One region of the Agrococcus sp. GCM10030265 genome, then DNA from elsewhere that is predicted to be linked to it. Evidence: predicted binding sites of a transcription regulator. Region 1 holds the regulator's gene; the other holds the start of a gene.

Region 1 (4,036 bases):
TCGGCCTGCTCGACCTGCTCGGCGTCGCCGTCGAGCATCACCTGGTTGCCGCGCACCACGACGGTGACGTCGGGGTACTCGCGCTCGAGCCGCGTCAGCATCCGATCCTGCGGGCCGAGCAGGCGCACCATCTGGATGCCGTCGACGTGGATCTCGGCATGTGCGTCAGGCAAGGGACTCCTCGGTGAGGTCGGCGCCCGCGAGCACGTGGGCGTGGACGTGGAACACGGTCTGGCCGGCGCGCTCGCCGGTGTTGAACACGAGCCGGAAGTCGCCGGCCGCGCGCTCGAGCGCGATGGCCTTCGCGGCGCGCACCATCGCGGCGAGCAGGTCGGGGTCGCCGGCCGCGAGCTCGACGACGTCGCGGTAGCGCGCCGTCTTCGGCACGACCAGCACATGCATCTCGGCCTTGGGCGCGATGTCGGCGAACGCGATGATCTCGTCGTCCTCCAGCACGATCTCGGCCGGGATCTCGCGGGCGACGATGCGCTCGAAGATGGTTCGCTCTGCCATGGCCCCAGCGTACTCGCGCGTCACCAGCGCCAGCGGGCGGCGAGCGCGGCGATCGCCGCGGGCCCCGCCGTCGAGGTGCGCACGACGTGCGGACCCATCCGCACGTGCTCGCCGCCGAGCCGCTCGAGCTCGTCGGGCGCGATGCCGCCCTCTGGCCCGACGACGAGCAGCAGGTCGCGGCCGTCGGGCTCGAGGTCGGCGAGGGATGCCGCCGCCGTCGGCTCGAGCACGACGAGCCGGAAGCGCTCGGCGAGCGCCGCGAGGCCCCGCGTGTCGACGACGTCCTGCACCTCGGGCACGTGTGCCCGCAGGGACTGCTTGCCCGCCTCGCGCACGATCGAGCGCCAGCGCCCGAGCGCCTTCGCGCCGCGCTCGCCCTTCCACGTCACGATCGAGCGCGCCGCCTGCCACGGCACGACGACGTCGACGCCGAGCTCGGTCGCCGCCTGGATCGCGAGCTCGTCGCGATCGCCCTTGGCGAGCGCCTGCGCGAGGCCGATGCGCGGGCTCGGCGCAGGCTCGTGCCGCACCGACCGCACCTCGAGCACGACCTCGGGCCGCAGCTCGACGAACGCCGCCTCGGCGATCGTGCCGCGGCCGTCGCCCACGAGCACCGCCTCGCCCACGCGGGCGCGACTCACCGTTGCGGCGTGGCGCGCATCCTCGGTGCCGAGCGTCACCGTCTCCCCCACGCCGACGTCGAGCGCGTCGACGTAGTAGCAGTGGGCCATCAGAAGCGCAGGAAGCGGTCGCGCAGCTTCGAGAAGAGCCCCTGCTGGAACTGCGCCATGCGCGGAGCCGGCGGCTTCGTCCGTCGGCGCAGCTGCTCGAGGAGCTCCTCCGACTTCCTGTCGAGCCGCGTCGGCGTCGCCACCTGCACGCCGAGCCTCAGGTCGCCGCGGCCCGAGCCGCGCAGCCTGCCGACGCCGCGCCCCGTCACGGTGAGCACGTCGGCCGACTGCGTGCCCGGCTCGATCGTCACGGTGATGGGGCCGTCGATCGACTCGACCGTCGCCTCCGTGCCGAGCGCGGCGTCGATCATCGACACCTCGAGCGTGCCGAGGAGGTCGTCGCCCTCGCGGCTGAAGACGTCGTGGTGGGTGACATGCACCTCGAGGAAGAGCGTGCCGGGCTCGCCGCCCGCCTCGCCGACCTCGCCCTGGCCGGGCAGCTGGATGCGCAGGCCCGTGTCGACGCCCGCGGGGACGTCGACGGGGATGGAGCGCTCGGCGCGCACGCGACCGTGCCCGGCGCACGTGGGGCACGGGTACGGGATGACGGTGCCGTGGCCCTGGCACGAGCCGCACGGCTGGCTCGTGACCATGTTGCCGAGCAGCGAGCGCACCTGACGCTGCACGTGCCCGGAGCCGCCGCAGATGTCGCAGGTCTCCTCGCGCGTGCCCGGCGCCGTGCAGCGACCGTCGCACGTGTCGCACAGCACCGCGGTCTGCACGCGCAGGTCGCGGTGCACGCCGAACACGACGTCGTGGAGGTCGAGGTCGATGCGCAGCAGCGAGTCCTGGCCCGGCCGCCTGCGCGGCCTCGGCCCCTGCTGCCTGCCCTGCCCGCCGAAGAACTGCTCGAAGATGTCGCCGAGCCCGAAGCCCTGCGCCTGCGGCCCGCGGTCGTAGTCGGCGCGCGACTGCGGGTCGGAGAGCACGTCGTACGCGTGCGTGACGTCCTTGAAGCGCTCGGCCGCGTCCTCCGAGGGGTTCACGTCGGGATGCAGCTGCCGTGCGAGCTTGCGGTATGCGCGCTTGATGTCGTCCTGGCTGGCCTCGCGGGGCACGCCCAGGACCTCGTAGTGATCGCTCATCGCTCCTCGTCGTCGAGCAGCCGGGTGAGGTACCGCGCGACGGCGCGGACGGCTGCCATGTTCGATGCGTAGTCCATGCGGGTGGGGCCGAGCACGCCGACGCGGCCCGCCTCGTGGCCGCCGGCGCCGTAGGCGCCCGTGACGATCGACGTCTGCTCGAGCCCGTCTGCCATCTCACGGCCGATGCGCGTCGCGACGGCGGATGCCTCGGCATCCATCTCGCCGAAGAGGCGCAGCAGCGTGACCTGCTCCTCGATGGCCTCGAGGACGAGCGTCACGGAGCCGGAGAGGTCGTGGCGGCCGCGCACGAGATGCGAGGCGCCCGCGATGACGAGCCGATCGCCCGCCGTGGGCGCGAGCACCTCGCCGAGCACGGCGACGAGCCGCTCGGTCGCGGGTGCGACGGCGGGGGCAGCGCGGTCGACGACGGCGACGAGCGCCTCCTCGGCGTCGACCGTGGGCTTGCCCGCGACCGCGACGTCGAGCGCGCGACCGATGGTCTGCGCCGCGTCGGCGCCGATCTGCTGGCCCGCGTCGACCATGCGCTGCTCGACGCGCCCGGAGTCGAGGATGACGACGAGCAGCAGGCGCGACTCGGCGATCTGCACGACCTCGACGCGGCGCACGCGCGCCTTGGCGACCGAGGGGTACTGCGCGAGCGCGACCTGGTTCGTGAGCTGCGACAGCAGCCGCACGGTGCGGGCCATGACGTCGTCGAGGTCGTCGGCCTCGTCGAGGAACCGCGCGATCGCCGCGCGCTGCGCCGCGGACAGGGGCTGCATGCCCTGCAGGCGGTCGACGAAGACCCGATAGCCCTTGTCGGTGGGGATGCGGCCGGACGACGTGTGGGGCGCCACGATGAGCTCGGCCTCCTCGAGCAGCACCATGTCGTTGCGGATCGTCGCGGCGCTCACCCCGAAGGAGTGGCGCTCGACGATCGAGCGGGAGCCCACGGGCTCGCTCGAGGCGACGTAGTCCTGCACGATCGCCCGCAGCACCTCGAGGCCGCGATCCGTCACCATCGTCCGTCCCCCCTCGTCTGGCACTCGACGTTCTCGACTGCCAATCGTACCGCGATGGTGGGTGCGTTCTCAGCCTGCTGCGAGGAAGATGGTCGCCAGCCCCCTTCGGCATCCGTCATCGAGAGGTTCGACCATGACCGACCCCCACGGCCCCGCGACCCCCGAGGAGCCCCAGGCTCCCCGGTTCGGCGCGCCCCAGGCGGGCGACGCATCCCAGGCCGCCCCGGCCCCCGGCGAGCCCGCCCAGCCCTTCTCCAGCCCCGCCCCGGGCGCCGCGCACCACGCGCCCGAGGCCCCGCAGGCCCCCTTCGGCGCACCCGGGCAGCACGGGCAGCAGCCGCCCGCCGCTCCCCCGTACGGGGCACCCGGCCAGCAGCACGCCCAGCAGCCGCCCGCGGCTCCCCCGTACGGCGCGCCCGGCCAGCAGGTGCCGCCGCAGCAGCCCTACGGCGCCCCGCAGTACGGCGCTCCCGGCCAGCCGCAGTACCCGGCCGGCGCCCCCATGTCGCCGCAGGACGAGAAGCAGTGGGCCATGCTCGGCCACCTCGGCGGCATCGCCTGGGTGCTCTCGCTCGGCTGGCTCGGCCCGCTCATCGTCTTCCTCATGTACAAGGACCGCAGCGCCTTCGTGCGTCAGGAGTCGAAGGAGGCGCTGAACTTCCAGCTCTTCATGACGATCCTGTTC
Region 2 (4,036 bases), on a different contig from region 1:
GCTACGGCCAGCAGCAGGCCTACGGCCAGCAGCAGCCCGCGTACGGTCAGCAGTCGTCGGCACCGGCCTACGGCCAGCAGGACGCCTCGTACGCCCAGCAGGGCTACCAGCAGCCGCAGTACGGCCAGCAGGGCCAGTACGGCCAGCAGGCCGGCTACGGCCAGTACGGCCAGCAGCAGGCCGAGAAGCCCGCGCGCGGCAAGCTCACGGGCCTCACGATCACCGCGATGGTGCTCGCAGGCGTCGGCCTCCTGCTCGCGATCCTCTTCGCACCCGCGAGCGGCCTCGTCATCATCCCGGCGATCGTCGTGTCGGTCATCGCCCTCCGCAAGGCGCCGCAGAACCGCCCGTTCCCGCTCGTCGCGCTGCTGACGAGCATCGTCGCGGCGCTCATCGGCGTCGTCGTCACCATCGTCTACGCGGTCATCTGGCTGCCGTGGTTCGCGGCGGGCGGCTCGTTCTGAGTCGATCGCCGCATGACGAACGCCCCGCCTCGGCGGGGCGTTCGTGCGTTCGGGGGCCGCGTGTCGGCGCCGCGAGTCGGGCGCTCAGGCACGCTCGGCGAGGATCGCGCGGTGCCTGCCGTCGACGCGCGTGGCGATGAGCGTCGCCGCGCCGTCGCCCTGCAGCCGCAGGCGCTTGCGCAGCCGGTCGGGGTCGACGTCGGCGCCGCGCTTCTTGATCTCGAGGGTGCCGATGCCGCGCGCACGCAGCTCGCGCTGCAGCGAGCGCTCGTCGAGCGCGAGCACGTCGAGCACGCGGAAGCGCTGCGTGAACGGGCTCGTGACGTCGTCGTCGGTCGTGAGGTAGGCGATGCGCTCGCTCACGGCGCCCGCGCCGATGCCCTCGGCCACGCGTCCGATGAGGCGCGCGCGGATGACGGCGCCGGCGGGCTCGTGCACCCAGGCGCCGAGCGGCCGCACGGGCACGTCGTCGGCGTCAGGCGTGCCCGCGAGCTCGTGCGCGCCCGCGTCGTCGAGCACGAGCGCCGACGACGTGACGCCGGGCCGCGCGAGCGCGCCCGTCCAGGCGACGGCCTCGACCGTCTCGCCGTCGACGGTCACCCACTGCGCCTCGGCGTCGGCGGGCAGCAGGTCGCGGTCGATCGCGGGCCCGAGCTTCACGCCCATCGGCCGCTCGGAGGCGAGGGTCAGCAGCCAGGGCAGCGCAGGCGACCATGCCTCGACCGGGAGCCGTCGCCCGGATGCGTCGCGCCGCGCGGGGTCTGCCCAGATCGCCTCGACGCTGGCGAGGTCGACGTCCTCGGCGCGCGAGAAGGCGACGGATGCCTCGGGCAGGGGAGCGAGGTTGTAGCCGGCGACCGCCGCGGTGACCTCGTCGGCGTCGACGGCGTGCACGCGGCAGCCGACGCTCGCGATGGCGAGCGCGTCGCCGCCGATGCCGCAGCCGAGGTCGGCGACCGAGGCGACGCCCGCGTCGCGCATGCGGCCGGCGTGCAGCGCGGCGACGCGCAGCCGTGTCGCCTGCTCGAGGCCCGCCTCGGTGAAGAGCATGCGGCTCGCGAACTCGCCGAACTTCGCGGCGCCGCGGCGGCGCAGGCGCGCCTGCGTCAGCACGGCGGCGACGAGCGCGGCGTCGTGGCCGCGGCGCCGCAGCGTCGCGACGGCGCGCACGGCGCCGCCGAGGTCGTCGAGCGACGCGGAGACCTCGTCGAGCAGGTCGAGCCCCTCGCGCGTGAGCAGCATGCGCAGGGCGGTGGCGTCCATCCCACCATCCAAGCAGCACGGCGTCGGTGGGGGTGCGTGCGCTCGGAGCGGACGCACGGGGACGCACGTTGGCACTCATGTTGCCCTGGTGCCAGCCGCTCGCGTACAGTCGACCTGGCACTCGACGACGTCGACTGCCAATCAGACATCCGAATGAGGAAAGAGGGAACCGTGTCGGTCTCCATCAAGCCGCTCGAGGACCGCATCGTCATCCGCCAGGTCGAGGCGGAGACGACGACTGCCAGCGGTCTCGTCATCCCGGACACCGCCAAGGAGAAGCCCCAGGAGGGCGAGGTCGTGGCCGTCGGTCCCGGCCGTGTCGACGACAACGGCAACCGCGTGCCGGTCGACGTCGCCGAGGGCGACCGCGTCATCTACTCGAAGTACGGAGGCACGGAGGTGAAGTTCGGCGGCGAGGAGTTCCTCGTGCTGTCGGCTCGCGACGTCCTCGCAGTGGTCGTGCGCTGACGCACCTCCAGCACCGGTCGTCGACGGCGGCACCCCGCAGGGGTGCCGCCGTCGCGGCATTCCAGCCCGCGCCCACCGCCAGGAGGCGATGACCATGCAGGAGTCCGGACGAGGGCTCGCCTTCGCGATCGGCGCGTACGCCATGTGGGGCGTCGTGCCGATGTACGTCGTGCTCATGCAGGGCGTCGGCGCCATCGAGCTCGTCGGGTGGCGCGTGCTCGCGTCGCTCGCCGTCGCCGCCCTCATCGTGACGGTCGTGCGCGGATGGGGTGCCGTGCGCGCCGTGCTGCGCGACCGGCGGTCGCTCGTCTTCCTCGCGGCGTCCGGCGTCGCCATCCTCGTGAACTGGACGGTGTTCGCCGGCGCGGTGCTCACGGGCCACATCATCGAGACGAGCCTCGGCTACTTCCTGAACCCCATCGTCTCGGTCGTCCTCGCCGTCGTCGTCCTGCACGAGCGCCTGCGCCCGATGCAGTGGGTCGCGGTCGGCATCAGCGCGGTCGCGGTCGTCGTGCTCGCGATCGGCTACGGCGCGTTCCCCTGGATCGCCATCGCGCTCGCCGCCGCGTTCGGCGTCTACGGCCTGCTGAAGAAGCAGGTCGGCGCGAAGGTCGACGCCATCACGGGCTTCACGCTCGAGACCGCCGCGACCGTGCCCTTCGCGCTCGTCATGCTCGTCGGCTCGTCCATCGTGCTCGGCCCCACGATCGACGACGTCTCGCCGCTCGTGCAGCTCGCGGTCGTCGGCTTCGGGCTCGTCACCGCGGTGCCGCTCATGCTCTTCTCGGCCGCTGCGCGTCGCGTCTCGCTCGCGACCCTCGGCCTCACGCAGTACCTCGCCCCCACGATGAGCCTGCTCTTCGGATGGCTCGTGATGCACGAGCCGATGCCGCCGGAGCGTCTCGCGGGCTTCGGCCTCGTGTGGCTCGCGCTCGTCGTGCTCATGGTCGACCTCGTCGTCGCCGAGCGCCGCAGGCGACGCGCGCCCGCCGTCCCCGCACCCGCGCCCTAGCAGCGGCTCGGCTCGCATGGATGCGGGCCAGGACGTTCGCACTGGACCGTGACCGTACTGCGACCAGACCGTTACACGTTCGTCACGAAACCGAGGGTTTCTCGGGCCTGCTCGCGTCTATCGTTGCCTCAACCCCGGCACGGTCGGGGTCATCTCCCTTGACTCAAGGAGCACCATGAAGGCATTCCTTCGACCGCGCTCGCGTCGCAGCGCGCTGATCGCCGTGGGCGCCATCGGCGCCCTCGCGCTCGCAGCCTGCTCGTCCGACGGCGGTGGCGGCGACGCTGGCGGCGGCGAGGGCGACGGCGGCCCCGAGTCGACGCTCTACGTCGGCACGATCCTGCCCCAGACGGGCAACCTCGAGTACCTCGGCCCGCCCGAGTTCGCAGGCGTCGACCTCGCGGTCGCCGACCTCGAGGCCGCCGGCTACGAGTTCGACATCGAGGTCGACCACAAGGACTCGGGCGACACCACGACCGACATCGCCATCCAGTCGGCAGGCGAGCTCGTCGACGCCGGTGCGGACGTCGTCGTCGGCGCCGCGTCGTCGGGTGTGTCCTTCACGTTCGTCGACCAGCTGATCGACGCGAACATCGTGCAGATCTCGCCGGCGAACACGTCGCCCGACTTCTCGGACTACGACGACAACGGCATCTACTGGCGCACCGCGCCGTCCGACGTGCTCCAGGGCCGCGTCCTCGGCAACCTCATGGTGAACAACGGCGCGACCAACGTGGGCTTCATCTACGTGAACGACCCGTACGGCATCGGCCTGGCCGAGAACGCGACGCTGGCCATCGAGGCAGCGGGCGGCGCCGTGGTCGCCTCC

What was found. The regulator HrcA, encoded in region 1, represses chaperone genes, less so after heat shock. The targets are predictions, from matches to a motif close to TTNGCACTCGNNNNNNNCGAGTGCNAA.
Region 2: the regulator HrcA is predicted to act here: its motif matches at 1,842-1,868, upstream of groES (co-chaperone GroES).

What each region holds. Positions count from the first base shown of each region.
Region 1 covers NZ_JBHTCZ010000002.1:178,176-182,211, reverse strand. Annotated here, with positions in the region: gene ACFQPP_RS05045 (PhoH family protein) at 1-131, opposite strand, end outside; gene ACFQPP_RS05040 (HIT domain-containing protein) at 166-513, opposite strand; gene ACFQPP_RS05035 (16S rRNA (uracil(1498)-N(3))-methyltransferase) at 534-1,244, opposite strand; gene ACFQPP_RS05030 (DnaJ C-terminal domain-containing protein) at 1,244-2,329, opposite strand; gene hrcA (heat-inducible transcriptional repressor HrcA) at 2,326-3,351, opposite strand; gene ACFQPP_RS05020 (DUF4870 domain-containing protein) at 3,485-4,036, shown strand, end outside.
Region 2 covers NZ_JBHTCZ010000004.1:42,340-46,375, forward strand. Annotated here, with positions in the region: gene ACFQPP_RS11965 (hypothetical protein) at 1-464, shown strand, start outside; gene ACFQPP_RS11970 (SAM-dependent methyltransferase) at 549-1,727, opposite strand; gene groES (co-chaperone GroES) at 1,899-2,195, shown strand; gene rarD (EamA family transporter RarD) at 2,284-3,207, shown strand; gene ACFQPP_RS11985 (ABC transporter substrate-binding protein) at 3,383-4,036, shown strand, end outside.